Regions from separate parts of the Polycladomyces subterraneus genome, predicted to be linked through region 1. Evidence: riboswitches for the same ligand, from Rfam matches in the RefSeq annotation. Region 1 holds a riboswitch; each other region holds the start of a gene.
The links. Region 1 has a riboswitch for thiamine pyrophosphate ahead of thiC (phosphomethylpyrimidine synthase ThiC). Riboswitches for the same ligand answer to the same signal wherever they lie in the genome.
Positions count from the first base shown of each region.

Region 2: another riboswitch for thiamine pyrophosphate. It lies ahead of NWF35_RS13250 (thiamine phosphate synthase); the one in region 1 lies ahead of thiC (phosphomethylpyrimidine synthase ThiC).
Region 3: another riboswitch for thiamine pyrophosphate. It lies ahead of NWF35_RS01940 (ABC transporter substrate-binding protein); the one in region 1 lies ahead of thiC (phosphomethylpyrimidine synthase ThiC).

Region 1 covers NZ_JANRHH010000035.1:32,685-42,677, forward strand. The annotation lists gene acnA (aconitate hydratase AcnA) at 1-1,168, shown strand, start outside; gene NWF35_RS08650 (ABC transporter ATP-binding protein) at 1,339-2,157, opposite strand; gene NWF35_RS08655 (MDR family MFS transporter) at 2,365-3,642, opposite strand; gene NWF35_RS08660 (hypothetical protein) at 3,859-4,116, shown strand; TPP riboswitch at 4,168-4,278, shown strand; gene thiC (phosphomethylpyrimidine synthase ThiC) at 4,418-6,169, shown strand; gene NWF35_RS08670 (methyltransferase family protein) at 7,690-8,265, shown strand; gene NWF35_RS08675 (fructosamine kinase family protein) at 8,302-9,192, shown strand; gene aceA (isocitrate lyase) at 9,294-9,993, opposite strand, start outside.
Region 2 covers NZ_JANRHH010000047.1:93,733-103,725, reverse strand. The annotation lists gene ftsW (putative lipid II flippase FtsW) at 1-1,037, shown strand, start outside; gene NWF35_RS13265 (thiazole synthase) at 1,150-1,917, opposite strand; gene thiS (sulfur carrier protein ThiS) at 1,922-2,125, opposite strand; gene thiO (glycine oxidase ThiO) at 2,133-3,257, opposite strand; gene NWF35_RS13250 (thiamine phosphate synthase) at 3,239-3,967, opposite strand; TPP riboswitch at 3,985-4,088, opposite strand; gene NWF35_RS13245 (hypothetical protein) at 4,168-4,392, opposite strand; gene NWF35_RS13240 (hypothetical protein) at 4,410-4,616, opposite strand; gene NWF35_RS13235 (hypothetical protein) at 4,639-4,848, opposite strand; gene NWF35_RS13230 (spore germination protein) at 4,986-5,195, opposite strand; gene NWF35_RS13225 (DedA family protein) at 5,400-6,008, opposite strand; gene NWF35_RS13220 (1-phosphofructokinase family hexose kinase) at 6,486-7,418, opposite strand; gene NWF35_RS13215 (class II fructose-bisphosphate aldolase) at 7,415-8,296, opposite strand; gene NWF35_RS13210 (NADH-quinone oxidoreductase subunit D) at 8,324-9,424, opposite strand; gene NWF35_RS13205 (isochorismatase family protein) at 9,537-9,993, opposite strand, start outside.
Region 3 covers NZ_JANRHH010000013.1:428-10,420, reverse strand. The annotation lists gene NWF35_RS01965 (cell wall-binding repeat-containing protein) at 203-2,416, shown strand; gene NWF35_RS01960 (DUF2283 domain-containing protein) at 2,562-2,924, shown strand; gene NWF35_RS01955 (ABC transporter ATP-binding protein) at 3,088-3,825, opposite strand; gene NWF35_RS01950 (ABC transporter permease) at 3,809-4,582, opposite strand; gene NWF35_RS01945 (thiamine-binding protein) at 4,566-4,865, opposite strand; gene NWF35_RS01940 (ABC transporter substrate-binding protein) at 4,867-5,865, opposite strand; TPP riboswitch at 5,949-6,060, opposite strand; gene NWF35_RS01935 (zinc-binding dehydrogenase) at 6,227-7,237, opposite strand; gene NWF35_RS01930 (ATP-binding protein) at 7,585-8,031, opposite strand; gene NWF35_RS01925 (ATP-binding cassette domain-containing protein) at 8,286-8,843, shown strand; gene NWF35_RS01920 (ABC transporter permease) at 8,840-9,487, shown strand; gene tnpA (IS200/IS605 family transposase) at 9,537-9,993, shown strand, end outside.

The DNA.
Region 1 (9,993 bases):
GGAAGCGGTGGCCAAAGCGATCGAAGAGAACGATCTGACCGTCGCTTCTGTTCTGAGCGGCAACCGGAACTTCGAAGGTCGGATTCACCCGCTGGTAAAAGCCAACTATCTCGCATCCCCGCCGCTGGTTATCGTCTACGCGCTTGCCGGTACAGTGGACATCGATCTGCTGAACGAACCGATCGGTTACGGCCACGACAATCAGCCGGTCTACCTGAAAGACATCTGGCCGAGCGCGCAGGAAATCCGCGACGTAATGAACCAAGCGATGAATCCGGAACAGTTCAAGAAGCAATACAGCCGTGTCTTCGACGCGAACGAACGGTGGAACAATCTAACCACGCCCAAAGGCGAACTGTACGATTGGGATCCCGAGTCCACGTACATTCAAGAACCGCCGTTCTTCGTCAACCTGTCCCCGGATGTGGAGCCGATTAAGGAAATCTGTGGCGCGCGGGCGTTGGCCGTATTGGGCGACTCTGTCACGACCGACCACATTTCTCCGGCCGGTGCGATCGCCCCGGACAGCCCGGCAGGCAAATACCTGCGTGAACACGGTGTGGAACCAAAAGACTTCAACTCGTACGGTTCCCGTCGCGGCAACGACCGCGTCATGACCCGCGGCACCTTTGCCAACATCCGCATCCGCAACCAAATGGTCCCGGGTACGGAAGGCGGTTACACCAAGTTCCTGCCGACCGGCGAAGTGATGCCCATTTACGACGCAGCTATGAAGTATAAGGAGCAAAACACGCCGCTGGTGGTTCTGGCCGGCAAGGAGTACGGCACTGGAAGCTCCCGCGACTGGGCGGCCAAAGGCACCAACCTGCTCGGTGTGAAAGCCGTCATCGCGGAAAGCTTCGAACGGATCCACCGGAGCAACTTGGTCGGCATGGGCGTGCTGCCGCTCCAGTTCGTCGAGGGTCAAAACGCCAAAACGCTGAACCTGACCGGCGAAGAAACCTTCGACATCATCGGTTTGAGCGACGACATGCAACCCAATCAAACGCTGAAAGTGCGTGCCACCAAAGCGGACGGAACCACGGTCGAATTCGACGTGATCTCCCGTCTGGACAGCGTGGTGGACATCGAATACTACCGCAACGGTGGTATTCTGCAAACGGTATTGCGTCAAATCCTGAACAACACCGAGGAAGTGAACGCCTGATTTCCTATTTCCCTGAACCCCTTTATGCGTGGTACTATGTGGTACCACGCTTTTTTGTTCAATAAAAAACTGTTCCCCTTCATCGGGGAACAGTGAGACTACAGAGAGTTCCGTTCGTATATGGTTCCGATCCGGTTTTCAGAAGAAGTTTCGTTACTTATTTTAATTTTTTATGAATGGCTTTGATTTAAATACTGAGAAAATATTTGCATCCAATCATACCACGCTTTTACCGTGCCCTGTGGCACACCGGCAGTCAGCCAGCGTTTTCGCCCATATCGCCGGCAGGAGCCCCCTTCCATCAGCAACAAATCCGATGCCCATTCGGCCAGGTCCATATCCTGGGTGGCCAACATCGTGATGCGATGTTTCGGTTGGCTTGCCAGCGCCTTCTCCAACAGCACCCTTCCCATCTCATCCAAACCGATTTCCGGTTCGTCCAGCAACCAGATCACCGGGTCGGACAACAGACTTTTCGCCAAAAAGAAACGTTTCAGTTCACCCGGCTTTAACTCATGGAGCGGGACGCGACGAACGGAACCAAGTCCCCATTGTGCGATCAGTTCCATGGCCCGCCTTTTGGGATTGGGTACCCGACGTGTTTGCGCCAGATACATCAGAGAATGTTCGACCGAAATGGTGTGATCCATTTTTCGAAGCGGCGGCACATAACCGATGCGCTGTTTCACCTGCGCCAGCATCGGATCATCTGCCATCGCCGCACCGGATTTTGACCACATGCAGAACGAGCCGTCATCGCTGCGATACGTCACGCTTCCGTCATCCGGTACCAACTGCATCGCCGTCAGGCGCAACAATGTGCTTTTGCCCGAACCTTTTGGACCCAGAACAGCGGTGATGCCGGGCCGAACGGTCGCGGAAAAATCGAGCAAACCAATCGAAGGCGTCGGTATCCGGGATGAGATACGACCTTTCTGCTTCGGCTTCATACGGAATATTTTACTGACATGGGACCACTCGATCCGCAACGGAACTCCATCCTTTCGATCCACATCTATTCCGAATGTCGTACTTTTCCGCTGGTTTTCATCATCTCGTGAATCCGTCACGCACCACAATTCGACATGTTCGCCAAAAAGTACGCGGAATCCTTTTTTCGACTACGACTTTCGTAGTAGCAAAAAGGGTGGTTCACTTGTACCTATATAGACGGAAGCCTCTTCAAGGATGTTTCACTAAACATGCAATTTTTCCTTCGTCACCGAAGAGGAGACAACCGATGTCTCGTGTGGAAACTGACGTGAGCGGTTTTGATAAACACGCATCCCCATCCAATAAAAGTAAATCGCACAGACCACCACCAACCCAATCACGGCAAATCCCCAGTGTCCGCCCAACCGCTGAACAAGCCCCCCGCCCAGAGACGGCCCCAAAAAAAATCCCAATCCCTGAAAGCCGTTGGCACCGAAGTATGTCCCCCGCAAATGATCGGGTGCCAGCCGATCGATGAACAAGCTGTTGGTGGGGAAGATCAGGATTTCCCCCACGGTCAGTATCACCATGCCGACGACAAACCAAGCCCCATGTTGCCCGACAGCGAAACAACCCATTCCGGCAGCGAACAGGAGCGTACCGATCAGCAGGCTTTGCAGAATGGGGCGTTTCTCAGTCCACCGGGTCAAGAGCATCTGTAAAATAACGACCAACCCGGCATTGATCGCCAACAGTATGGAAAACAACAATTCCCCATTTACCACGTTTTGCTTCAAGTACAACGAAAGCGTTGTTTCGATTTGGGCGTATCCGATATTGGCCAAGATCGCCCCGGCCAAAAAGAACCTCAATGCCGCATCGTTCCGCACCACCTGAAATGCGGCCCGCATCCCGACGCGTTCCCGCTTCGTATGTGCGACATGGGACGTCAAATCATGGCGGTAACGGTTCAACATCAACAACAAGAGCCACGCGTAAACGAAGTAGACGGATCCCGTGATCAGAAACGCTGTCTTTCCGGCCAGAATTCCCGTCACTGCGCCAATCAGAGGACCGATGACAGCTCCCAAGTTGATCGCCAGGTAACGAAATCCAAATACCCGGATTCTCCGTTCCGGAGGAGTGATATCTGCCATCAACGCTTGCGAAGTCGGCTCAAAGAAGGAACGGCACACACCGTTCAGCAGGTTGAGCAACATAAAAAGAACAATTTGTTCGGCAACGGCAAACCCTATGTACACCCCTGCCCATAGGAACATGGCCGTTACCATCACCGTACGCCTGCCGAACTGATCCGAAAGATTCCCGCCGATAAAGCCGCAAAGTGTCCCCGCCAAGGGTCCCAAGCCCACCGTCAGCCCCGCCAGCGCCGGATCTATCTCCGTATGTTGCGCGAGATAAATGGTCAAAAATGGCAGGCTCATAAACATAGCCGCCCGCGAAAAGATTGTTCCTCCCACCAAGACCCACACCAAGGGATGATATTGACTCCAACTCCTCCCCCAACCCCCCATGTCCATCCATCCCTCTTTCTTTCTCTCTGATCTTGATCTTCCACCCGCACCACATTTCTCCGCTTCCAAGAATTATACCTGATGAGTCTGAATTCGGGAATCCCTGTCTCGATTTCGTTTCAATCGTCTTTTCGATTTTGGGATAATCATTTTTTCCTGTGGCAGGCAATCCCATCATCTGCAAAGAATAGGATATAGGAGCTCATAGAGGGAGTGCTGGGGATGTTCGCACCGCTTGTCTTGTGCGTCTATTTTTTGATCGGTTATGCTTACTGGAGAAAGATGGAGGATGGGATCCAGGAGTGGATGTCAACCGGGGACGAGGGGACCGAATCCCTTGCCGAGGAGTATCAGCAAGTTGTCGACATGGTAGGAGAGAATAAAGCGTATTTTCTCTTTTCATTTGTCGTGACCGTCTTTTGGCTACCGTTGGAAATCACTATGCTCGTCAGAAGATGGATACGAGTCGAACATGATTGACTTCCGCATTGACCTCGTAGGTAACCTGTGTTAAGTTCAAGATAGGCAACTGCATATCAACGGGAGCTTGGAGAAGCCAGGCTGAGAGGGCGGGGAACTCTACCGCCGACCGTTTAACCTGATCTGGGTAATGCCAGCGTAGGGAACTGCATTCGATCCTTTGTTTTGAAGGGGAGAGGACTGTACGTTGGCGTATGGTCCTTTTTTTATACCCGTACGCGACGGAATCGGATGCACCTGAACCTGGGGACAGCTTGTGTTGATGTGTGGGTTGCAAAACCAACATCACAGGAGGTTCATGATGTCGAAAACTTTTACGTTCCCCAATAGCAAAAAGGTGTACATCCAAGGTTCTCGCCCGGACATTCGCGTCCCCATGCGGGAAATCACCCTTTCTCCCACGACGGGGCGGAACGGCGAAGAGGTACCAAACGAACCGGTTCGCGTCTATGACACGAGCGGGCCCTACACGGACCCGAATGTGGAAACCAACATTCGTAAAGGGCTTCCCCCCTTGCGCCGTCCCTGGATTTTAGAGCGGGGCGACGTGGAGGAGTATGAAGGCCGGGAAGTGAAACCGGTCGATGACGGCTATCGCTCCAAAGATCCGCTGGAAAACGAGGATTTGAAACGTCTGAAACGTCGCCCGCTCCGGGCGAAAAAAGGTAAAATCGTCACGCAGATGCATTATGCCAAAAAAGGCATCATCACCCCCGAGATGGAATTCGTTGCATTGCGGGAAAATGTGGACCCTGAGTTCGTCCGGCAGGAAGTGGCGGCAGGTCGGGCAATCATCCCGGCCAACATCAACCATCCAGAATCCGAGCCGATGATTATCGGGAAAAATTTTCATGTGAAGGTGAACGCCAACATCGGGAATTCGGCCGTGACCTCTTCCATCGAAGAAGAAGTGGAAAAAATGCGGTGGGCCACCCATTGGGGTGCCGATACGCTGATGGACTTGTCCACCGGGAAAAACATCCATACCACCCGTGAATGGATCATCCGCAACTGTCCGGTCCCGGTCGGAACCGTTCCGATTTATCAGGCGCTGGAAAAGGTGAACGGAAAACCGGAAGATCTCACGTGGGAGGTCTATCGCGACACCCTGATCGAACAGGCGGAACAAGGGGTGGACTACTTCACCATTCACGCCGGGGTGCTGTTGCGCTACATCCCGCTGACCGCCAACCGCGTCACCGGCATCGTCTCCCGCGGAGGATCGATCATGGCAGCCTGGTGTCTCGCCCATCACGAAGAGAACTTCCTGTACACGCATTTCCGTGAGATTTGCGAGATTCTAGCCGCGTACGACATCTCCGTCTCGCTCGGCGACGGATTGCGTCCGGGATCGATCGCCGACGCCAATGACGAAGCACAATTTGCCGAACTGAAAACCCTGGGCGAGCTGACCAAGATCGCGTGGGAATACGACGTTCAAGTGATGATCGAAGGCCCCGGTCACGTGCCGATGCACAAAATCAAAGAAAACGTGGACCTGCAGCAGAAAATCTGCCACGAGGCTCCGTTCTACACGCTAGGTCCGCTGACCACCGACATCGCGCCGGGATACGACCACATCACCTCGGCGATCGGCGCAGCCATGATCGGTTGGTTCGGCACAGCGATGTTGTGCTACGTTACACCGAAAGAGCATCTGGGCTTGCCCAACAAAGACGACGTGAAAGAAGGCGTCATCGCCTACAAGATCGCCGCCCACGCCGCCGATCTGGCCAAAGGGCATCCCGGCGCGCAGAAACGGGATGACGCCTTGTCCAAAGCGCGCTTCGAGTTCCGCTGGATTGACCAGTTCAATCTCTCGCTCGATCCGGAGCGGGCCATGGCCTTCCACGACGAAACGCTTCCGGCAGAACCGGCCAAAACGGCGCACTTCTGCTCGATGTGCGGTCCCAAGTTCTGCAGCATGCGCATCACGCAAGATATCCGCGAATACGCACAGGAAAAAGGATTGGACCTGGGAGCGGCCGCAGAAGAGGGCATGAAGGAAAAAGCGAAAGAGTTTCGTGAAACGGGTGCGGAAATCTATCGGTGATGAGCAGCTCCCGTCATATGTCATATTAGGAAGCTGTTTGGATATCGTGTCCAGAGTGAGTCACCCGCGGAAAAACGGCATAACGGAATGGCAAATGGTTAAAACACATTGTCAACAACTTGAGCTTCCGCCTCAATCTGGCGGGAGCTTTATTATATTTTCACATGTTTACAGGGATCGTTTAAGCTCTGCGTTCCAAATCGTCAGGAACTTTACGAAACTTGTTGCACTGGATCACCTGAGAGGAGAACCCAAATTGGAAAAGATCTGAAAGTCCATAGATCACCGGTGTAAACGGTTATGAATCCACCAATCAAAAAATCTACTTTTACCCTAGATAAAAAACCCATACAAGTCCTTTAGTAACCCAATAGGATAAAGAAAAAGATACAGGAGGATTACTTCGATGTTTTTCTATGACGAGGTTCCTTACCGATCACCGCCAAAAAAAAAAACGAAAATAAAAATTTGACACGTGTCAAGGTTCATGTGGATTTGAGTATCTTGGTGGAAATGTTAGAAAGACAAGAAGCTCAAATTCGTGCCTTACACGCTGAATTCAAAAGGTTACATCGTCAGAGAGAACTGTCTAGTCTATCAAAAACACTATGAGGTGATATAGTCGATTCGAATAAAGACTTAGATCTGAAAGATCAAGATTGGAAAGATCGCAGAATAAAAGATTACGATGATGACAATGACTACAGGAACAGAAATGTTAACGTTATAGACATTAATATCGATATTGATCTTGACAAAAAGCGTAATAACGAAAAATACAAATAAAGCCACAATAATGGAAACAATGACCCCAAAAACGCATTAAGATTTCTCCAACCTCCTGTATCTATTGGCCGCAATTAGCGGTCTTTTTTATTATAAGCAAAGATCAAACACTCCTAATATGAAATGGCAGGAATGTTCTTATTTCACATATTTCAAATCTGCCCAATCTACCGGATCACTTGGTTTCCAACAATCCGAAATCGGCCGTTAGGTTTTGATGATCCAATAGATATATCCGACCAACCAGACCCTAGAGGCTTATCTCGGTTTATCCCAACTAAGCTGTTGAAACAGATTGACCATGAAGAGGAGGAAAATCTTTCATCCATCTATGATAACGGCGATGTAGATTCACCCATTGAAGCAAGTCCGATTTCCATCGATTCGGAGCAGTAGGACAACCTCCTACTGCTTTTTTATCCCCATACAAACCACCCTTGGATACATCCCATATTTCTACTTTAATTTTCGTAATCCAATTCATCACTTTTCCAGTTGGGAACTCCTTTTACACAAGGGTGGATTGAAGATGTCCATTCATGGTTTAGGTATTGGGAATTTATTTATACTTTACTAATTTATTAATATAATATAGAGAAGACAATAATGATAAATCCCCCCTCCCCCGCGCCGTGTTGCCAATTAACGCTTTGCTCTTCATGATCCATCATCCAAATGTTTTCGTTCGTACGATGCGATACAATAAATAAAACAACATCAAGGAGAGGAAATCAATGGGATTGCCGTTGGTGCGCATGGCCCCCTGGATAGTTGGTGTCTTCTTCGGCTTCTGGTTGTTGTACGGATGGATGACATCGAGAGGAAATCAAAAAAGCCGTGAGTCATCGCCGGTTTTTTACCGGATTCATCTGTTGATCGTCACGTTGGCCATCACGGTCAGTGTGACACACCTTCCCGGCTGGTGGGGAGTCCGTCCGTTTTCACCCGCCAACTGGTCGTTGTGGACAGGATGGATTCTGCTGGTGTCGGGGATGATCTGGGCGGTATGGGCGCGTTTGCATCTCGGCAAACATTGGAGCTCCGCTGTTCAGTTGCGCGAATATCAGCAGATCGTGCAAACCGGGCCTTACCGCTGGGTCCGACATCCCATCTACACCGGCATCATCCTGATCTCCTTGGGATTGAACCTGATCAACCCGCAGTGGACAGGGTTTCTGGGGTGGATCCTTTTGGTCTCTTCTTATTGGGTGAAAAGTGGATTAGAAGAAAAGATGCTGGTTACACAATTCGGCGATGAATACCGGACATATCAACGGCGATCCCGTCGGCTCATTCCCTGGATTCTGTGAACCAACGGCAACGGTCGAAAAGAGAGGAGGTCAAATATGCACTCCCAAACGGACATGTCCACTTTGCATGAGGCGTTGCAAACCGTCGGTGAAATTCCTGATTCCATCGTATCCGTTCAACCGATTTCCGGGGGCAGTATCAGTCGTGCCTTTCAGGTTGAGACTTACAAGCATCTCTACTTTTTTAAATGGAAACAGGGTGCCCCCGACGGTTTTTTCCGTGCCGAACGGGACGGGCTTCGTTTGTTGGCCGATGCGGGCGCTCGTGTCCCTGAGGTGTACGCATTCCGTGATGGGCATGACGGTTGGATTTTGATGGAGTGGATTCCCGCATCGGGTGCGGGAGGCTCCTCCCGCCGCGTTGCCGAAGCATTGGGTAGAATGCTGGCCACGCTTCATTCTCATCGGAGGGAAGCGTACGGCTTGGATGCGGACAATTTCATCGGACCGCTCCCGCAAGCCAACGGTTGGATGGACAGCTGGACCAACTTTTACCGTGAGCGACGGTTGCTCCCACAGATCGAGCTGGCCGCCCGGCAACACCGCCTTCCCTCTACAAGGGCGAAACGATTAAACAGACTCTTGGATCGCCTAGAGGAATGGCTGGATGTCCCCGACATCCGTCCCGCATTGCTTCATGGTGATTTGTGGGGCGGCAACTGGATGACAGGAAAAGAAGGACTGCCTTGGCTGATCGACCCGGCGACATTTTACGGTCATCGGGAAGTGGACATGGCCATGACCGAGCTTTTCGGTGGCTTTCCATCGGCTTTTTACGAGTCCTACCAAGAGGTGTATCCACTGGAGCCGGGTTACGAGGAGCGAAAGCCACTTTACCAACTCTATTACTTGTTGGTGCATCTTAATTTGTTTGGTGAATCATACGGCCCTGATATCGACCGTATTTGCTTGCGGTACGTGGGATAATAAAAAAAGCCCTTTCGGCAGGCCATCCGGTGCCGAAAGGGAAAGTGGAAGAATTCCTTAGGAGGGGTTGACATTAGAGGCAAAGGACTCGTTCAAACCGATCAGGCAGTGAATTGCTCGGCTTCGGTCGATCCCGCCAGTGCCGTCGTCGAGGCGTTACCGCCGGAGATCACCATCGACACCTCGTCGAAGTAACCGGTCCCCACTTCACGCTGATGGCGCGTGGCCGTGTAACCGTATTTCTCGCTGGCAAACTCGGCCTGTTGCAATTCGGCGTAGGCCGTCATGCCATGGTCGCGGTATTTGCGTGCCAACTCAAACATGCTGTGGTTGAGCGTGTGGAACCCGGCCAGCGTAATGAATTGGAACTTGTAGCCCATTTCGCCCAACTCGTGTTGGAAACGGGCAATCGTGTCGTCGTCCAACTTTTTCTTCCAGTTGAACGAGGGCGAGCAGTTGTAGGCGAGCAATTTGCCCGGGAACTTCTCGTGAATCGCCTCGGCAAAGCGACGGGCTTCTTCCAGGTTAGGCTCGGACGTCTCACACCAGATCAAATCGGCGTACGGTGCATAGGCCAATCCGCGGGCGATCGCGGCGTCCAATCCGCCCTGCGTGCGGAAGAAGCCTTCCGGTGTCCGCTCGCCTGTGATAAATTCCCGATCGCGCGGATCGATATCGCTGGTGATCAATTGGGCAGCGTTGGCATCCGTCCGGGCGATCAGCACGGTGGGGACACCCATCACGTCAGCGGCGAGACGGGCGGCGACCAAATTGCGAATCGCCTGTTGCGTCGGCAGGAGC
Region 2 (9,993 bases), on a different contig from region 1:
ATTATGGCGACAGTTACTATTTTTTTAAACGGCAGTTAATCTGGGCAGTGGCCGGATTGTTTCTCTTTTTTGTGACAGCCAACATACCCTACACCATTTATCGACGATTTGTCGGTACGATTTTGTTGATCAGCATCCTGCTCCTGATCGCTGTGCTCATTCCCGGCATCGGTGTCGAGGTGAAGGGAGCTCGCCGCTGGATCGAACTTGGACCCATGAGTTTCCAACCGTCGGAGCTGGTCAAATTAAGCGCGTTGATTTATACGGCATCGATCATGACCAAGAAACAACCGGTCATGGACAGTTTCAAACGCGCTGTATTGCCACCTTTGATCGTATTGGGTCTGCTCTGCTCCCTGATCGTTATCGAACCGCACTACAGTACCACCATCATCATCCTAGCCTCCTGCATGGTGGTCATCTTTTGTGCGGGTTTGCGATTCCGCCATTTTTTGTTTCTCGTATCGACCGGTATACCATTCCTCATGTGGGTGATGATCATGGAGCCGTACCGAATCAAGCGGCTCACCACCCTGTTCAACCCGTGGAAAAATCCCACTGCGGATGGCTATCAAATCATTCAGTCCCTTTATGCGATCGGACCCGGCGGATTGTCCGGCTCCGGATTGGGCAACAGCATTCAAAAGATGGCATACCTTCCTGAAGCGCACACCGATTTCATCTTCGCCATCGTGGCGGAAGAGCTTGGCTTCATCGGTGGAACGCTGCTGATCGCCCTGTTTATCGCACTGATTTTGCGTGGGATTCGTATCTCCCTGCGGGCACCCGACCAGTTCGGCATGCTTCTCGGAATCGGCATTACCTCACTCATCGGGATCGAAGCCTTGTTCAATCTCGGTGTCGTGACCGCCATGCTCCCGGTCACTGGTGTACCGCTGCCGTTCATCAGTTATGGCGGTTCCTCATTGATGCTGGGCATGGCCTCTTTGGGCATCTTGCTCAACATCTCCCGTTACACCAACATTCAGGCCAAACAGAAAAAACCCCGAGAACCTATTTCCGTTCCGGGAAGGTAAAACGTGAATCAGGGCTGTTCCCCTAGGAATAGCCCTGTAGACTTTGATAATCCCGCGGCCGCTCCCATCCAAGAACAGCCTTGTTTGTCAACCATACCATATCATATCTTGCTCACGCCGTCACCATGCCCTCCATCGGACTGCTGGCACTGGCATAACGTTTTTTGGGGATGCGCCCCGCTTCGAAGCCCAGACGCCCCGCTTCAACGGCCAATCTCATTGCACGGGCCATTTTTACCGGATCTTCTGCACCGGCCACCGCAGTGTTGAGCAATACCCCGTCTGCACCCAATTCCATCGCTTGCACCACATCAGCCGGAGATCCAATACCCGCATCGACGATGACCGGCACTTGGGATTGCTCAATAATCCAACTGAGATTGTACGGATTGAGTAGACCCAGACCCGTTCCGATCGGTGCCCCGCCCGGCATGATCGCATGGGCTCCTGCTTCTTCCAACTTTTTGGCCATCACCGGATCGTCGTTCGTATAGGGAAGTACGGTGAAACCTTCTTCCACCAAGATTTTGGTCGCCTCCAGCGTCGCCACCGGATCGGGCAGCAGCGTTTTCGGATCAGCGATAATTTCCACCTTGATCATATCGCACAGTTTGGATGCACGAGCGAGCCTGGCAACCCGTACCGCTTCGTCCACGGTCTTTGCACCTGCCGTATTGGGCAACAGGGTGTACCTGCTCAAATCCAGGTTCTCCAAAAAGTTGGGCTGGTTGGGATCACTGATGTTCAATCGACGAACCGCAAAAGTTAACACTTCTGCTCCAGATACTTCCACCGCTTCCCGTTGAACGTCCAAGGAAGAAAATTTTCCCGTACCGAGAAACAACCGGGATTGAAACGTGTACTTGCCTATAGTCAACATACTTTTAGCCTCCTCCTACAAAATGGACGATCTCCAATACATCTCCTTCGTGCAAAACCGCCGATGGATGGTCTTCCTTCTCCAACACGTGCTGATTGTGTTCCACTACCACAATCCGCTGCTCTAACTGAAGGTGCTGAATCAATCGCTCGACCGTGTCCACCTCTGCGGGTAAGTCATAGGGCTGTCCATTTAACTGAATGCGCACTCCTGCATCACCTCCTTACCGCTGATCCCAAGAAACGATCCGGCGAAAACGGCGCCAACTCCGGGACAGCCGTACCGGCAATCAACTCCGCCATCAGTGCGCCAGTGATCGGGCTCAGCAAAATCCCGTTGCGGAAATGGCCGGAGGCGACGTACAGACCACGAACAGCCGCCAAATGACCCATCAACGGCAACCCGTCACCGGAACCGGGACGTACGCTCGACCAATACGACAATACTTCCGCTTCAGCCAATGAAGGAACTAGTCGTGTCGCTTCATGCGCCAACTGGTGGATCGCCCCTAGCTCAACGCCCGGGGAGAAATCGTGCTCCTTCTCCGTCGCGCCTACGACGATGCGACCGTCCGCTTTGGGTACCAGGTAACACCCGTGAGCAAACAGCGTCTTCCGATGCGGCAGCTGGTTCGGACGTAGGGCGAGCGATTCCCCTTTCACCGGGTATACCGGTAAGTTAATCCCCAGTCGTCGGGCCAACACACCGCTCCACGCCCCGGTAGCCAACACCACGGCACCTGCGCGGAAAGTCCCATCCACGGTTTCCACTCCCGTCACTTGGTCACCGTCGATGAGAAAGCCCGTCACCTCACATCCTTCCAGAAACCGGGCTCCCAACGCTTGTGCGGCCCGAGCAAACGCCATCGTCAGCCTGGGAGCCGACACCTGGGCATCATCAGGCAAAAACAGCGCGCCAGTGATGTCAGCACCCACTTCGGGTTCGTCCTCGTGAACCGAACGGGTCTCCCACCATTCCGCGCGACCGCCCAATTCCCGCTGCCAACGCGCACGGTCGCGCAATTGTTCCGCTTCCGTCCGATCCCATGCCACCCGCAATAGCCCGGCGGTGTTCAGCTCAATGTCCAAACCGGTTCGTTTATATAATTCACGCCCCAATTCAGGAAACATCGCCCGGCTGCGCAAGCAAAGTTCGATCATGGGGCCTGGAAACGACATCTCCACCTGTGCACCCAACATTCCTGCCGCCGCGGATGAAGCGTGGGCACCCACGCGGTCCCGCTCCAAGACCACGACAGCGGCCCCTTTTTGGGCCAGATGATAGGCGATCGAACACCCAATCACGCCGCCGCCGATGACAATTACGTCCTGTGTTTGCACCGTTTTCTCCTTCCTTTCGATTTGGGAGTTTCCCCGTCGGTTTCCTTGAAGCACTGGGCGATTTCCCGCAGTTTGCGGGCTTGCTCTGCCGGCCAGGGATGATCCATCACCGCCGAAATCACGGCAATCCCAGCGCATCCTGTTTCCGCCACTTCAACCATATTTTCGACCGTAATCCCACCCACGGCGATAACCGGTATGCGCACCGCGCGGACGATGCGAGCCAATTCGGCACATCCCCGCGGGGGAATACCCGACTTAGACGCCGAGTGATACACATGGCCGAACAATATGTAATCCGCCCCCATTCTTTCAGATCGAAGTGCTTCTTCGAGCGAATGAACCGAACGACCCACACGCAAGCCGCTCGCCAACGGTTTGACCGCCGACAGCGGCAATCCCTTTTCCGGCAGATGTACCCCCTGACATCCAAGTGAAAAGGCGACATCGATCCGATCGTTCACCACCAGCTGGTCACGTGTGAGCCATCCCTCTTCCAACAGTCGTTTGCCCCAGCTCCAAATCTCTCGGGCCGTTCTGTTTTTCAACCGCAAATGGAAGCGGTCGACATACGGCCCCGCCTGCCTCGCCACTTTACGAATTTGTTCCCAGGTATGCCGCTGGTCCGTGATCACATGCACTTCCATCGGAATGTCACTTCCTCTGACCATAAAAAAACCGGTATCCATGGGGATACCGGTTGGATGCACGTAAACCTCTCCTGAACATCAACCTTCCCCCACTTCCTTTCGCTGGCATTACCCAGGTCAAGTTCAAAGGGTTAAGGCTTGCGCCTTTCTCAGCACCCATGGTGCACCCCTAGTGGTGGAAACACAACGTATCACATTTTTCTCCATTCTAACAATCCCGTTCACCCGACGTCAACTGCAATCAGTGACACTGGACGACGTCAAACCGCTTTTACCTGAATGATCGCCGTATCCACGATATCCCGGTCGTTGATCGGAGACACGATTTGATGGACAGAAGCGTCTCCGATGTGAAAGTTGGTCACATTCGCTTTAATGAAGCTTCTATTGTGGGCAGAAAAATTCAAAAAATGGGAAACATTTACCTTGCCCACGTTGGAAATATCGTTGACGGACAAGGCCCCGATCACTATGGGGGAAATCAAGGCATTCCCTCCTTTGCTCAAACCCCTTTGACTTGAAAAATGGGGGTATCAACCACATCGGAGTCCAATAACGGTCCGAATACGATGGACACCGTCAAATCGCCCGAGTTGCTGTTGGTCTCGTTGGTTTTCGAGAAACTCTCCTGATTGACCAAAAAATTGACCGGCGCCACATTCAGTTGACCGGTGCTGGAGACGGTGTTGATTTTAAGCACGAACGGCATGCGTCTTCCCCCTTTTCGTTGCTTATTTGCGCTGTCCCCATAAACACTCCTTCAAATCCTCGTCCGTGATTGACGCCCACTCTTCCAACCATCTGTTATCCCCATAACCGACATGAGCAATGTTTTCCTTGATAAAGCTGAACGGCGCCCATTCTACCGTCAAGGGTGCCATATGAACGTTGGCATCGTTTGTCACGGTGTTCACCTTAATTCCGCCAATCGAGATGGGCATCGAATTTCCTCCTTGTCTGAAATGTAGCGTGTTATCCCTATCGCGTGCATCACTTTCCCGGCTCGCTGCGTTTTCTGAGTCAATGCTCGGTCTGGCTTGGTGGTAAAGCCCCACCTTGTGGAATAACTGACATTCCCTTAGACCTGTTGAATGAGAACAGGGTGATCGTTCACGTCCGGATCGACGATCGGGTTGGCCGTGCGGATCACCGCGTGGTCACCCGTTGTCGATGTTCCCACGTTATTCTTTTGCAAACTGAACGGATAATAAGTCAAGTGCGTTCCCACCGTGATAGATGAGGTCGTCGTCACGGCATTTACCTTCAATACCCCTAGCTTGATAATCAATGGGAAGTCCTCCTCATCTCAGCCATCGCCTATATTACAGTATGATGGGCGTCCCATTTCGAAACATGGGAACACCAAATTGGGCATTCGCCCAAACCAAATAAAAAAGTCCACCCTCCGGTTTTTCCGGCAATGTGGACTCTTGCAGGAATGGTCTCTTCTTTCCTTCACCTATGACTTGGAATTCCGCCTTGACACGATCAATCACTTCGCGTCGGAATCCATCCGACTCTGCCAAATCGCCCAACCAATCCAGACCAATACAAGGGGAACCACAATCCACAACAAATCCCTACCATAGTGATGCAACAGATGGAGCGCGTTCTCCCAATTGGCACCTACCTGATAACCCAAGCCGATAAACGTAAGGCACCAAATCAGCCCGCCGGTATAAGCGTACAGGCCAAACCTGGGCCACGGAAGGTTGGAGATCCCCGCCAAATAAGCCGTCACATGTCGAACACCGGGGATAAAGTAACCGAAGAACAACACCCAATTGCCGTATTTGCGAAATAAAAACTGCGTGATGCGCAACCGACGACGTGTGATGAAAAACTTCGGTCCATACTTTTTCAAAAACGGATATCCCAAACGCCAACCCAATAAATAGCTGACAGTAATCCCGCACAGAGAACCGATCAGCGCACTGACAAACGCCAAATACAGATTGAGTCGGCCGATGGAAGAAAGATATCCGATAAACGTCATCATGATCTCATCCGGTAACGGCAATCCGACAATACCGAAGACCAGAAACAGAAAAATGCCGATATAGCCGTATTGCAATAACCATTCCATCAACGTTTGTTCCATGTTTCAACCCCGTTTGAGAACCGTTCGCGGCGTTCGCGTCAAATATTAGGATACCATACTTTCTTTTGATTCAAAAGCAACGTGATGTTAACAGTCTGTAGTGAATCCCTTGACCGAAGACTGGAGTGAGCGATCATCACCAAACACACTGCTTCACGAACATGGTCCGCCAGATCATACGCCATCGTTTCTTCTCGGAAACACTAGTCCGCGCCCAGACGATGTTGCAACCTGTTGCATACTCCATCAAGATGATCGGAAGATTGGATTCGTACCCCGTACGCCCTTTTCCATTCTATTATTGGCTCCAAAAACAGAAAGTCATCGCCCATCGTGTCCAGGATGGTAAAGAAGTCCATACGCTCCGCTTAGGGAACTTGACCATTTCTGCGCTTTCCGGGCCTTCGCTCGGACGGGTTTGGTAAGACGCTCATCAGGGGAAAGCAATTGCTCCCTCACGGATTTACCAGAAATCCCCTAGTCCATCACTTTTTCCACACGAACTTCCTTTAATAACGCCAATACCTGTTGTTTCTCGATCCCTGCCGACTCCCGCAGCACATTGGCGGCGGCACACGCCGTCGCCAATGCCAGCGCTTCCTCCCCGCTTTTCCCCTGATGGGAGGCAGCAAGCCAACCGGCCAAAAAAGCGTCCCCACTCCCTACGGGATTGACAGCCTGAACGGTGGGCGGCGTTACCCAAAATGTCTCTCCACCGACCACTGCCGCCAATCCTTGGGAACCGGCGGTGACGATCACTGTTTGCCCCATGTCCCGAACCAACGCCCGGGCCGCCGCAATGGTTTCTGCACGGGACGAGACCATTTTCCCCAATAAGTGCCCCGCTTCCTGTTGATTCACTTTAATGCCGTCCGGCCGGGCTGCCCATCCATGGTGCAATGCCTTCCCGCTCGTATCCAGCCAGACGGCCGCACCACGTGAACGGGCGATTCCGATCAATTCACCGTATGCATTCTCCGGGACCCCTGGCGGGAGACTCCCGCTACAGGCGACAAAGGATGACTGCTCCGCCCATGTTGCCACTTTGGCCACCAGTTGGTTCCATTCCGCTTCGGATACCGTCGGTCCCGGCTCCAACACCTCTGTTTGCGTACCGTGATCCAGGTCCAACAGGGTCAGACATGTTCGCGTCTCTTTCCCGATCCAAACGAAATCGGACGGGATCCCGTCCGACTCCAGAACTTTTGTCATCCATCGTCCGTTTTGTCCACCAACAAAACCCGTAGCGCAAACGTTGATGCCCAACGCACTCAAAACCCGGGCGACGTTGACCCCTTTACCGCCAGGCTGCCGAATCACCCGACGACTTCGATGAATGGCATGAATCCGAAAATCGGGCACAATCCAGGTTTGGTCGACTGCAGCATTTAAGGTGACAGTGAGAATCATGTCGGCATCGCCCCCGTTGTTGCCGTCGCTTCGGCACGTCCCGCCGATCCGGAGAGACGCAGTTTCTCTTCCACCACTTTTTGCACTGCACGCTTCCCGTTTTGTACGTATTTCCGTGGATCGGCTTCCGACGGATGGTCGTGCAGATACGAACGGAGCGCAGTAGCATAGGGCAGTTTCAATTCGGTGGAAATGTTGATTTTGGCGATGCCCCTTGCGACTGCCTGGCGAACGGATTCGTCCGGCAAGCCGGAGGCGCCGTGCAACACCAGCGGTACCGGCACTTCACGAGCGATGGTTGCCAAACGGTCCAAGTCCAGTCTGGGTTTGCCTCGGTAAACCCCATGCGCGGTTCCTATGGCAACGGCCAACGAATCACATCCCGTTTCTGCCACGAAACGTGCCGCCTCGAAGGGATCAGTGTATGTATCTTCCGCTGTTGTGGATACATCCGCTGCATCCGGCACTCGCCCCAGCTCAGCCTCAACAGGCACGCCCACCGCATGGGCTGCCTCTGTTACCTTTTTGACGAGCGCTGCATTTTCTTCCCACGGTAATCGGGAACCGTCGATCATGATCGAGGTGTATCCCGCCCGTAAACAGCGTAACGCCGTTTCGTAATCCCGTCCATGATCCAGATGCAGTACAACGGGTATAGATACCGACTCCGCAGCTGCCCTTGCCAGATGAACCAAGTAGTTCAACCCGACCGCTTCGATGGTGGCGGGTGTCGTTTGCAGGATCACCGGTGCCCGCATCCGCTCCGCCCCCGCGACGACAGCCTGCAACAGCTCCAAATTGTGAAAAGCAAAACCGCACACCGCATACTGTTTGTCACGCGCCGCTTCCAACAATCCCTTCGAGGTGACCAAACCCAAATCGGCTCCCTCCCTGCGGGTTTTTTGTCAAGCGTCCACGTCACCCAACACAATGTCGATCGCACCCAGGATAGCGACCAGGTTGGCGATGTTCTCCCCTTCCAACAGATGCGGAAGAATCTGGAGGTTGTAGAAGGAAGGTCGACGCCAATGAATGCGCCATGGTTTGTCTTTCCCCTTGCTGACGAGATGCACGCCCAATTCTCCCCGCGGATTTTCCACGGCCACATACACCTCGCCTTCCGGCGGCCGGATGACGCGCGGTACTTTACCCATGATCGGTCCGCTATCCGGGAATTGCTCCACCGCCTGCTCCACGATGCGCAAGGACTGACGGATTTCCTCCATGCGCAGAAAAAAGCGGTCGTAACAATCGCCGTTGGTCGAGATCGGCACATCGAAATCAAACCGGTCATAAATCGAATACGGCTGATCTTTGCGCAGATCGCGCTGAATCCCGGTACACCGCAGGCACGGGCCGGACAATCCGAAGGAAGCAGCCGTCGCTCGATCATAACGACCGACGCCTTTCACCCGAGCCAGGAAAATCTCGTTGCCCGCCACCAGATCCAGGTACTCTTCATGACGCTCTCGGAGATACGACACCAGTTCCTTCACCTTGTCGATCCAGCCTTCCGGCGCATCCCACTTCACGCCGCCCACTCGCATGTAATTGTAGGTGAGCCGGGCCCCGCACAACTCGTTGAACAGGTCGATTATCTTCTCTCTGTCGCGAAAAGCATACAAAAACGGGCTCATCGCGCCGATGTCCAACAGGTACGTGCCGAACCAAACGAGATGGCTGGCGATCCGGTTCAGTTCCATCACAATGACGCGGAGGTATTCCGCCCGCTCCGGAATCTCCAGCCCCATCAATGTTTCCGCGGCATGCACAACTGCATAGTTGTTGATCATGGCCGACAGATAGTCCATCCTGTCGGTATAGGGGATGATCTGCGTGTAATTCAGGTTTTCGGCCAGCTTTTCCGTCCCGCGGTGCAAGTAACCGATCACCGGCTCGGCGGAACGGATGATTTCCCCGTCGATCCGCAGGATAATGCGCAAAACACCGTGTGTACTCGGATGCTGCGGACCGACGTTGAGCAACATTTCTTCCGTTCGCAACACGATAGCCCCCTTTGGCTGGTCACAACATCGATCACGTGAAGAATTTTTCCTTCCTGGAGAAAGGATTGCCTCGCCCCGACCAAGTGTCCCACCCATTCCTGTTGGTCAACCCTTATTCCGGTGTTACCGTTTGCACGATCTCCACACCGTTGAGCCACATGTGATAGGTAAACAGTTGATCCATCACATCGCCGTCGTGAGGCAGGGCTCCAGTCGCATCCGCCGCTTCGACGGGCAAATTATACGTCCGGACGTGTTCACGGGAGACCAAAACCCGCACATCGGCATTCCGCTCATTGGCCAACAAACGGATGCCCAGTGCATTTTGATAGATGCACAGATCGGTGCAATCTCCCATGACCAAAAAGGTGCAATGTCCCTCCCGGAACCGGTCGGTCAGAAATGCATGAAACACTTCATTCGCATCATTCACCCCAAACAATCCGTTGGTCGCGTTCTTCCGAAAGCGCATCACTCCTTGCAATTCCCAAAACGGTTGGAGTTCATCCACCACTTCCGACTCCTCCGTCCCCCGGACGCAATGCGGGGGAAACGCGGCAAACTCGACG
Region 3 (9,993 bases), on a different contig from region 1:
TTAAAATATTCCTATCGATGTCAATAAAAAACAGAGGAGGGGACTCTGAGAAGCGCATTTCCGGGCTATACAGGTCGGCAGGAACGGTGATATGCGATTCAATTAATATAAGTCGGAAAAGTCGGTCAAATCCTGCTCGGTGTGATACCTGTCATTGATCCATCCGAGAAAAACAGCGCTGAATGGGAGAAGGGGGAATTTCATGCGGCGCCGGAAAAGTCGGCTCCTGATGTATTTGGTGGCCGGAATCGCGGCTTTTGTGGCATTTTCCTTACCTGTATATCCCTCCAGTTGGGCCAAGCCCCCGGTGGTGAAGGTGATGGCAGACAATGTTCGTCACCAAATCTGGGGTGACTTTGCCAAAGGCAAAAACAAGAACGTCAAAATGGAATTGGAAGGTAAGCAAACGGTCCTGACACCCAAACAGACTGATCAGGTCGCGGTTTACACTTCGCCTGTCATCCGTTCATCCATTGTATTTACGGATGTCGGTGTCCACTGGAAAAACCGGGCTAAAAACAAGATCAAAGCACAGGCCAACACCCGGATCGACGTGCGCTTTTCTTCCGACGGTCATCATTGGTCTTCGTGGAAGGAGGCCGAAGTCGATGCGGACATGACACCGGGGCCCGGCCATTCGACCGAAACATTCAGCCAATTGATCTACGCCAACAACGGGCGATATTTTCAGTATCGTGTCCAGATGCATTCGGACAAAAACGTGGTTCCGCGCATTAAGGACATTCAGGTGGCGTTCATCAACTCGCGCGATGGGAAAAAAGTAGAGTCCAAGAAGTCCTTCTGGGACATCCTGTTTGAAAAAGTCCACGCCGCAGTCAACAAGCCGGACATTGTCTCCCGAGCCGAATGGGGCGCGGACGAATCCCTGCGCTACAATGCGGACGGAACGGAAAAGTGGCCGCGCGAATACCATTCGGTTTCGCACATTTTCGTCCATCACACGGACACGCCCAACAATGATCCCGACCCCGCCGCTCGCGTGCGTGCCATCTATTACTACCACGCTGTGACCAAAGGCTGGGGTGACATTGCCTATAACGCCATCATCGGCAGTGACGGGCGGATCTACGAAGGGCGAAAAGGGCAGGACAACGATGTGCTGACCAACGGCGTCGTGGGTGCGGGTACGTACGGGTTCAACAAAGGCGGTTTTTCCGTCTCCCTGATGGGTGAGTATCAATCCACTCCGTTGCCCGTCAACATGCGTCAGGCGTTGGTGAAATTGTTGGCGTACGTTGCCTCCATCAACAATATCGATCCGACGGGGAAATCGGATTTTGTTCGGGATTACGAAGTGACTGATCCCAATATTCCGAAGGTGGATTATGATGTACCCAACATCGCTGGTCACCGGGATTCCAAGTACACACCCGGCACCTATTGCCCCGGCGATTACGTGTATAATGATTTGCCGCAAATTCGACAGAACGTGGCGGCGGCCATTCAAGAGGCCAATGTTAATCCCAACCTGAAACGACTGGACGGTGCCAACCGTTATGAAGTGGCGGTCAATGTGAGCAAGGAGTTGGAGAACCGCGGCTTCTCCTCGGACACCATCCTGCTTGCACGCGGGGATTTGTACACTGATGCCTTGTCTGGCGGACCGCTTGCCGCCAAGTCGAAGTCCCCCATCCTGCTGACGTCTACCACCTCTTTGCCGACGTCGGTACAGATGGAAATTCAACGTCGCCATCCGGCCAAAGTAGTGATTCTCGGCGGAACAGGCTCCGTATCCACCAACGTGGAAGCGCAGTTGCGCAATCTGGGCGTCCCTGCTGACGGGATCACGCGGATCGACGGACCCAACCGTTTTGCCGTTTCCGCTTCCGTTGCGGAACAAGTGGTGAGCGGGACGCCTACCAACACCGCCATCATCGCCAGCGGGCTGACGTTCCCCGATGCGCTGTCCGCCTCCAGCATTGCGGCACAAAAAGGAATGCCCATCCTGCTGGTGGGTACCAACAGCGTGCCTGACCAGATCATGCAGTTCCTGAACAATCATCCGGAGATCAACCAGTTCGTCATCGTGGGCGGTCCGGCCACCGTTTCCGATGCGGTGAAAGCGCAATTGGAGACCAAAGGAACAGTAACCCGCATCAGCGGTGCCAACCGCTTCGAAGTGGGCGTCAACTTGGCGAAGTATTTCAATATGAGCGCTTCCTCTCTCGTCTTTGCGCGCGGGGATCAGAACTTCTTCGCGGACGCTCTGTCTGGGGGGCCACTCGCTGGTTTGACTGGTTCGCCAATCCTGTTGACCACACCCACCAAACTGCCGGTGGAAGTGGAAAACTATCTGTCCGAGAATCGTGGGGCATTCCAAAAAGGGTACATCCTAGGTGGAACAGGTTCTGTCTCCACTGATGTAGCCCAGAAAATCTCCGGTTACATGCAGTGAACGAACACAACCCAGTGGTACATGCCGCTGGGTTGTTTTTTAAGGGAAAAGGGTTCATATGAGGAGATAAACCTTTATCATTGCTTTTGTGTAGTCTATTTTGCTCATGGGAAGTTCAACCTACGATTAACTGGGTTAGGCCAAAATGGGATATCTTTATTTTACCCCACCATACCCGGGATGTGTCGCAGAAACAATAGAGCTTGAGGTAAATTCGGATTTGATTTTGGATTTTGATCATAATGGCCGACTGGTTGGAATCGAGTTTGATGGAAAAACTGCGGATCTTCTATATGAATGGGCTGGGCGGAAACATGTTTTTGAAAAGTGTTTTCACCATGATAAAGGTCACTTTTATAGATTCATGATTGCGCCACTTCCCCATACTGTTGAGTACGTGATTGATCAACATATTGTTTTCCATTTTCAAGATGATGGTTACAAGGGATTTGTAGGAATTGATCTTTATAACATCGATGATTATTCAGAGTCTTATTTGGTTGGCTGATTAACTGACTGAATCCATTTGAAACGAGAACTCAATGGGGGCTGAGCTCCAATCGTGATTATGGTCGAGCCGGATTGTCCATCTGTTTGATCTCATGATGTTTTGTTTTTGAGGCTGTTGACCTTGTTGTCAACAGCCTCAAATATGGAATGTCCCATACTTTTTATTTTGGTAAGAGAAGGTTTTCAATTTCCCGGTGCAGCGCCATCCAATCGGTTGTCCCGCGCAAGGAGAAGCGGTCGCCGCGGGGGTAGGGTACGGAGATCTCACGAATCACCCGCATCGGCTGCCGGCTTAAGACATAAATGCGGTCAGACAGGAGGAGCGCTTCTTCAATGCTATGGGTGATGAAAAGAACCGTTCGCCGTTCCGTTTCCAATACGGATAAGAGCCATTGTTGCATGTGGGTCCGGGTAAGTGCGTCAAGCGCGCCGAACGGTTCATCCAGGCATAAGAGCTCCTGTTTGCTGGCAAGGGCACGGATAAACGCGGCGCGCTGTTGCATGCCGCCGCTCAGTTCATGCGGATAACTGTGGGCCACATGGTCAAGCCCAGCCTTTTTTAACAAACTCTGCACATGCGAAGGATCCAAGTGGCCATTCAGTTCTTGGGCCAATCGGACATTTTGTTCAATCGTGCGCCAGGGAAACAGGGAGGGCTGTTGGGGCATGTAAGCGATATGCCCTCTTTTCCCGTGGATGGGTTTGCCGTCGAGCAAAATTTCTCCCCGTTTCGGCTTGTAAATCCCACCGATGAGATAAAAAAGCGTGCTCTTTCCACTCCCGGAAGGGCCGATCAAAGAGACGAATTCCCCCGGTTTGACCTCGAGTGAGAGGTTTTCTATGATCGGTTGTCGGTCATAGGCAAAAGTCAGCTCTTTCACTTCAAGTTTCACGGCCATCTCCTCCCTTCCTGGTCTGCCAGCGCAAGGTCCAAGCTTCCATAAGGGAGATTGCGGCAAAAAGGAGCAAGCTTAAGCCCGCGATCAACAAGATGGCCACAAAGACCCGATCCGTGCGAAAGGAGGAAGAGGCCAGTTGCATCATCACGCCCAACCCGTCTTTTGCTCCCAGCCATTCCGCAATCACAGCACCCATCACGCTATAGGTGGCCGCAAGTTTGAATCCGGAAAAAAAGGAGGGAAGCGCGGACGGCCATTCCAGTTTAAAAAAGCGTTGCAGGCGCGAAGCTCCCGCCATTTCCATATACATGATCAGTGTCCTGTCCGTTTGCTGAAAACCATCCAGGGTGGACACGGTGATCGGAAAAAAGCAGACCAGGGCCACGACAATCACTTTCGGTTCCATCCCAAAACCCAGCCATAGAATGAGCAGGGGAGCTAGGGCGATCAATGGGATGTTTTGCGATAAGATCAGCAATGGGTATATCAGTTTTTTCAAAAGAGCCGACAAGTGCAAAACGACGGCAGACACCAAACCGATGGCCAGACCCAAGAGCAAACCGCAGATGGCGATCCATGCGGTCGCGAACAAGTTTTCCGGAATGCGTGTCCACTCATGGACCAGAGTCGTGAAGATTCGGGAAGGGGCCGGCAACATCCAAGGGTCAATGGACCATAGACGAACAGCCGCCTCCCACAGAAGCAGGAGGACGGCAAAAAACAGGATGGATGGTCCGTAGTTAAACCGTTTCATCATATTTTTGCGTCAACTCTTTCATGGTGATGCCATCCACATTGTGATAGATTTTCACTTGCGAAAGGATGCTGCGACAGCCCATCTTCACCATTTCTTCATTCATTTTGGCCACGATGGCAAGGAGCTCGGGCAGTTCGCCTTCCATGGTTGTTTCCAGCGGACCGACCCGGTAAGGCACTCCGGCGCTTTGGATGATTTCAATGGCCCGGTCGACATAGGGGATTACACTTTCCCCGCCCGGCGTATGTGGGAGGATTTGAATGCTCAAGAGTGTACTGGCCATCTCATTTTCCTCCTTGGGGCAAGAACTGATTGGTAAATGCTTTACTCGGGTCAAAGTTGCCTTTGAGCAGTTGGTGCTTCTTCATCCAGTTGGCGTACCTGGCCCATACTTCTTGTTTTTGCAGCCCCCAAACCGGCGCATCCGCTTGATAACGCGGGCTCAACCATTCTTGGCTTTTCTTTACCAGCTTCGGATCAAGGTCAGGAACCGCTTTGGAAAGAATGGAAGCAGCATCGTCAGGGTGGGCGATGGCATACTGATATCCTTTGCTCACAGCGCGCATAAACGCTTTGACTGTTTGCGGGTCCTGCTTGATCTCTTTTTCGCTGGTGATCAACACCGGGGTATAGTAATCCAGATCTTTGGAGTAATCAGTGAGATAAATGATGTTCAGCTTCATGCCGCGAAGTTCAGCTTCGATTCCAGTCCAACCATAATAAATCCATGCAAAATCCACATTGCGTTTAACGATCGAAAAGAAATCCGCATTCCCTGTGTTAATGATTTTTACCTTGTTGGGATCCGCATGATCCCCTTCCATCAGCGACGTGATCATTTGCTTTTCAATCGGGGAACCCCAACCGCCGTAGGTTTTGCCCTCAAAATCCCTGGGGCGCTTAATGTTTTTGTTTGCGGGTGAAGCGAATCCCGAAGTGTTATGTTGGATGACTGCTGCGATGGAGACGATGGGTATCCCTTGGGTACGTGCTTCGGTGACATTTTCTTGGTAGCTGACGCCAAACTGGGCACGCCCAGAAGCGACCATTTGTTCGGCGCCGCTTTGTCCTGGCTGAATAATATCCACATCCAACCCTTCTTGCTTAAAGTAACCTTTTTCTTTCGCCACATAAAGGCCGGTATGGTTGGTGTTGGGGGTCCAGTCCAGAACAAGCGTCACTTTTTTCAACCCTTTTTCTGATGAATCGGTCCCCGGCGCACTGCAAGCAGTGGCCACGACCAGCAAGAGAGCCAAGCTCAAAAGCCATCCGATTCGTTTCATTGATAGATTCCACCTTTCAAAAAGAAATCGATCCATAAAAAAAGCGCCTTCCTGATCCGGAGGCGCTGATATGCACAGAAAGCGAACGATTTTCGATCCTTTCCCTACGCCGGAATTACCCGGATCAGGTTCCTAGGGTCAGTGTATCGGTACACTTTCTCAGCCGGCCATTATCCAGCTCCCCTCGAATATTCGATTGGTTCGGGCTTCATTATACGAAAGGACATCGTTTTTGTCCATAAGAGGGAGGTTGTGGAAAGATAAGGAGTGCTTTTTTCTCGGATTGGTACGTTCAGATTGCGTATCAAAAAAGCCCCCAAAAAGGGGGCAATCTAAGATCGAAATAGAACGGTTGAAACGATTACTCGGGAATTTCCAGCAGGATTTTCCCGAACTGATCTCCTGCTTGCATCCGCTTCAGTGCTTCACTCGCCTGCTCCAACGGGAACGACCGATCGATCACCGGCCGGATTTCGTGCTTTTTGAAAAAGGACAGCATCTGTTCAAACTCCTCGGCATTCCCCATGGTGCTGCCGAGAATATCCAGTTGCTTTAGGAAGATCAGTGGCATGACCAGATTGGGGACCGGTCCGCGGGTTGCTCCAAAAGTGACAATGCGTCCGCCCGGCTTGGCAATGCGGATGAGTTGGGTAAAGGTGTCCCCACCAACGCTGTCCACGCACAGATCGGCCTGTCCCTCCATACGATCTTGTAGTTCCTTCACCCACTTCTCCGAGTTGACATTCACCCCACCGGCTGCCCCCAGCTGAAGGGCACGTTCGATTTTTTCGTCGCTACGTGAGGAAACAAACACCCGAGCTCCGGTTGCTACAGCGATTTGGAGCAAGAAGGTGGCAACACCGCCGCCGATTCCCGGAATAAATACCGTCTCGCCCGGCTGAAGCCGCCCGCGGGTAATGAGCGCTCGGTAAGCAGTCAGTGCTGCCAACGGGAGAGCTGCGGCCTCTTCCCAAGAGAGGTATTCAGGCTTTGGAAACACATTCTCCGCAGGCACTTTTACCAACTGCGCATAGGTTCCGTCAGTAGGCACTCCCAAGATCTGAAAATCCGGCCCCTGGACCCTCGGATTGTCTCCCCAGTTCAAAGTAGGATTGATCACTACTTCGCTGCCGACGGCGATGCTGTCTACTCCTTCTCCGACGGCGACCACAATGCCCGCACCATCGGAACCGGGGATCGCTGGGATTCGAATCCCAGGATACTGGTTGATGGTGATGAAATAATCCCTTCGGTTGAGTGCCGCGGCTTTCAGACGAACGACTACCTCGCCCCGACCAGGCGTCGGATCCGGTACCTCCTCATATCGCAGTTGTTCCGGACCGCCGAATTCTCTGAGAACAATTGCTTTCATCCTTGTCTCCCTCCATTTCTGGAATCAATATTACCTGTGATAAGGGAACGTTCGTTCCATGTCCCGTCCCCATTCTTGGCTACCCTCATTGTCTCACAACTCGTCTATATGGTCAGTATGGAAACGTTGACTTTTATATTGACTTTTGAAACCGAAATGAAGCCAGATTTTCGGCAACACTAGGAAATCCATCGCAAGGTCTTTTATCCCCATAGATTTAGCCCCTATTATACGATCGCACAGTTAGTCATGAGATGTTGATGAAGGGGAATGAATGGTAGGGATTTATTCATGCTGCCCCGTTTATGTATTCAGTCATTCCAATAATGGACCATGGTTTCACCTTTTTAGTCTAGTTGATTTGGATTCACATCCACAATTTTCGACCATCCTTCCTTGTAAGTGGGATATTCCATTTTCTCCGCCATTTGGTCAATCACGTATTCTGGGACCACTCTTTCACGTTCCCGATTGCGTCTTTTACACTCATCAACGGGAGTATGGATGACATGGATTTCTTTTTCATACCCCCGAAACAGATTGATCACTTGAAGTCTCCTATGTGCTTCAAGATGGGTGGAATCAATGACCACATCATAACCGCGTTCCAAATATTCCTTCGCTCTTCTGTAAAGGGTATCAAACACTAACTTATTATTTCCCTGAAACTGAACATCGTTGAATAACTCCTTTCTGATCGTATCACTGGATAATACCACACCGTGGTCGAATTGGTTGGCATAAGTACTTTTCCCTGAGCCAGGAAGGCCCATCAGTATGATTAATTTGGACATGTTATCCCTCCCTGATAAGGACTCAATGGTTATCATCTCCACAAATGGAACGCTTCCATACCTGGCCAACAACTGCAATGGGCTTGGCTGGGATCATCAGTGACATGCCATGAACCAACATCAATCAAAAGCGTTATTGGAGCTTGGCGCCATCGTGGAATCACCGATTTTTATCCCTTACATGACGGGAAGAAAAAATCTGCTCAATCTGGCCCGATCGCATACCAACCTTCCGGAGGGGGAAGAAGCGCCGGGTGGAGGAAGTGTTGCAGACGGTCGGATTGATGGGAACCGCCGATCAGAAAGTGAAAACCTACTCTCTGGGGATGAAACAGCGATTGGGGATCGCACAAGCGCTATTGGGGAACCAAAAGGTCGTCATCCTGGATGAGCCGGCCAACGGGCTCGATCCGATGGGAATAAGGGAATTGCGTGAGCTGATCATCCGTCTTCGTGATCAAAAGGGGCTGACGTTTTTCATATCCAGTCACCTGCTTGATGAATTGGAACAAATGTGCAACCGGTTGGTAGTAGTCCGCAAAGGGCGTTTGGTTTGGCAGGGAAGGATGGAGGATTTGTCTGGAAACGATGGGTGGGTGTATACGGTATCTAAAGCGGACCAGGCATTGGCAGTTTTGTCGGGGAAAGTGGCGGTGAAACAATTGTCACCCAACCGTTTGGAGGTACAGGTCGGAGAAAATAAAATTGACGAGATCAACCGGTTGCTGATGCAACACAATGTGCGGGTATTGGGAATCGAAAAGAAACAGAAGAAATTAGAAGATTTGTTTATCGAGTGGGTGTCGTCATGATTCGGTTGTGGATCAGTGAGTGGGAACGTTTATGGAGCAGACGGATCACTTGGATCCTTTTCTTTTCGATTCCGTTGGTATTGTGGGTGACAGGAAAGTATTACTTGGAGAAGAATGCGCATCTTTCTCCCTTCAGCCCCGAGTTCACCGTGATGGACAATTTTCCCACCATGGCCTTGGCTGAGCAGTTGATCACCTTTTTTAACCTGATTGTGTTGATGTTGTTGGTCTTTTCGATCACCGAAGAGTACAGGACCGGACAGCTTCGATTGATCATGTTGCGTGCCTATTCCTTTCGCCAAATCTTTTTCGCCAAATGGTTGACGGTGATGGGAACTGTCGGCCTGTTGCAGGTGGCTTATTTTCTGGAAAGTTATCTGATCGGTGCCTGGATGTTCCCTTTCACTGGTCAGACTCGCCTCTTTCTGCATGTAGGATGGGTTTCCAGCGGGCAAGCCTTTTCCTATCATCTGCGGTATTATATGATCGCCTTTGCGACCCTGGTCGTCATCTCGGCGGTGACGATGTTTTTTGCCGTCATCAGCCGCACGACAACTACGGCCATGAGATTGTCCGTCGGTTTTCTCATGATCTCCATCGCTTATCCCTTTATATTGTTTGTGTTTACAGAAAAAGTCGCCTGAAAGCCCACCGCGCCCATAGGAAATATCCTTGGGGTATTTCAATCGTGGGATGAAAGGCGGCGTTGCTCGGTGCCTTCTGAAAAGGGCGCTTAGAGCAACATTTTTTGTTTTTAGTTGTTGCAGTATTTATAAAATACTGATAAAACTAAAACCATGGGACAAGCATACAGGAGGACGAAAAAGACATCTGATTCACTACCACTTTGTTTTCTGCCCACGTTATCGCAGAAAAGTGTTGATAAACCAAGTGGAAGAGCAATTTAAACAGTTGGTGAAAGACATTTGTCAGGAAAACGGTTGGGATATCCTTGCCATGGAAGTGATGCCGGATCACTGTCATCTGTTTTTAAACTCCCTACCCAGTGATTCGCCATCTGACATCATGGCAAAATTGAAAGGGGTGACTTCTGGAAAACTGAGGCAAGAATTCAATCACTTGTCTCATTTGCCAAGCTTGTGGACACGCTCATTCTTTGTTAGTACGGCTGGAAACGTTTCAAGTGAAA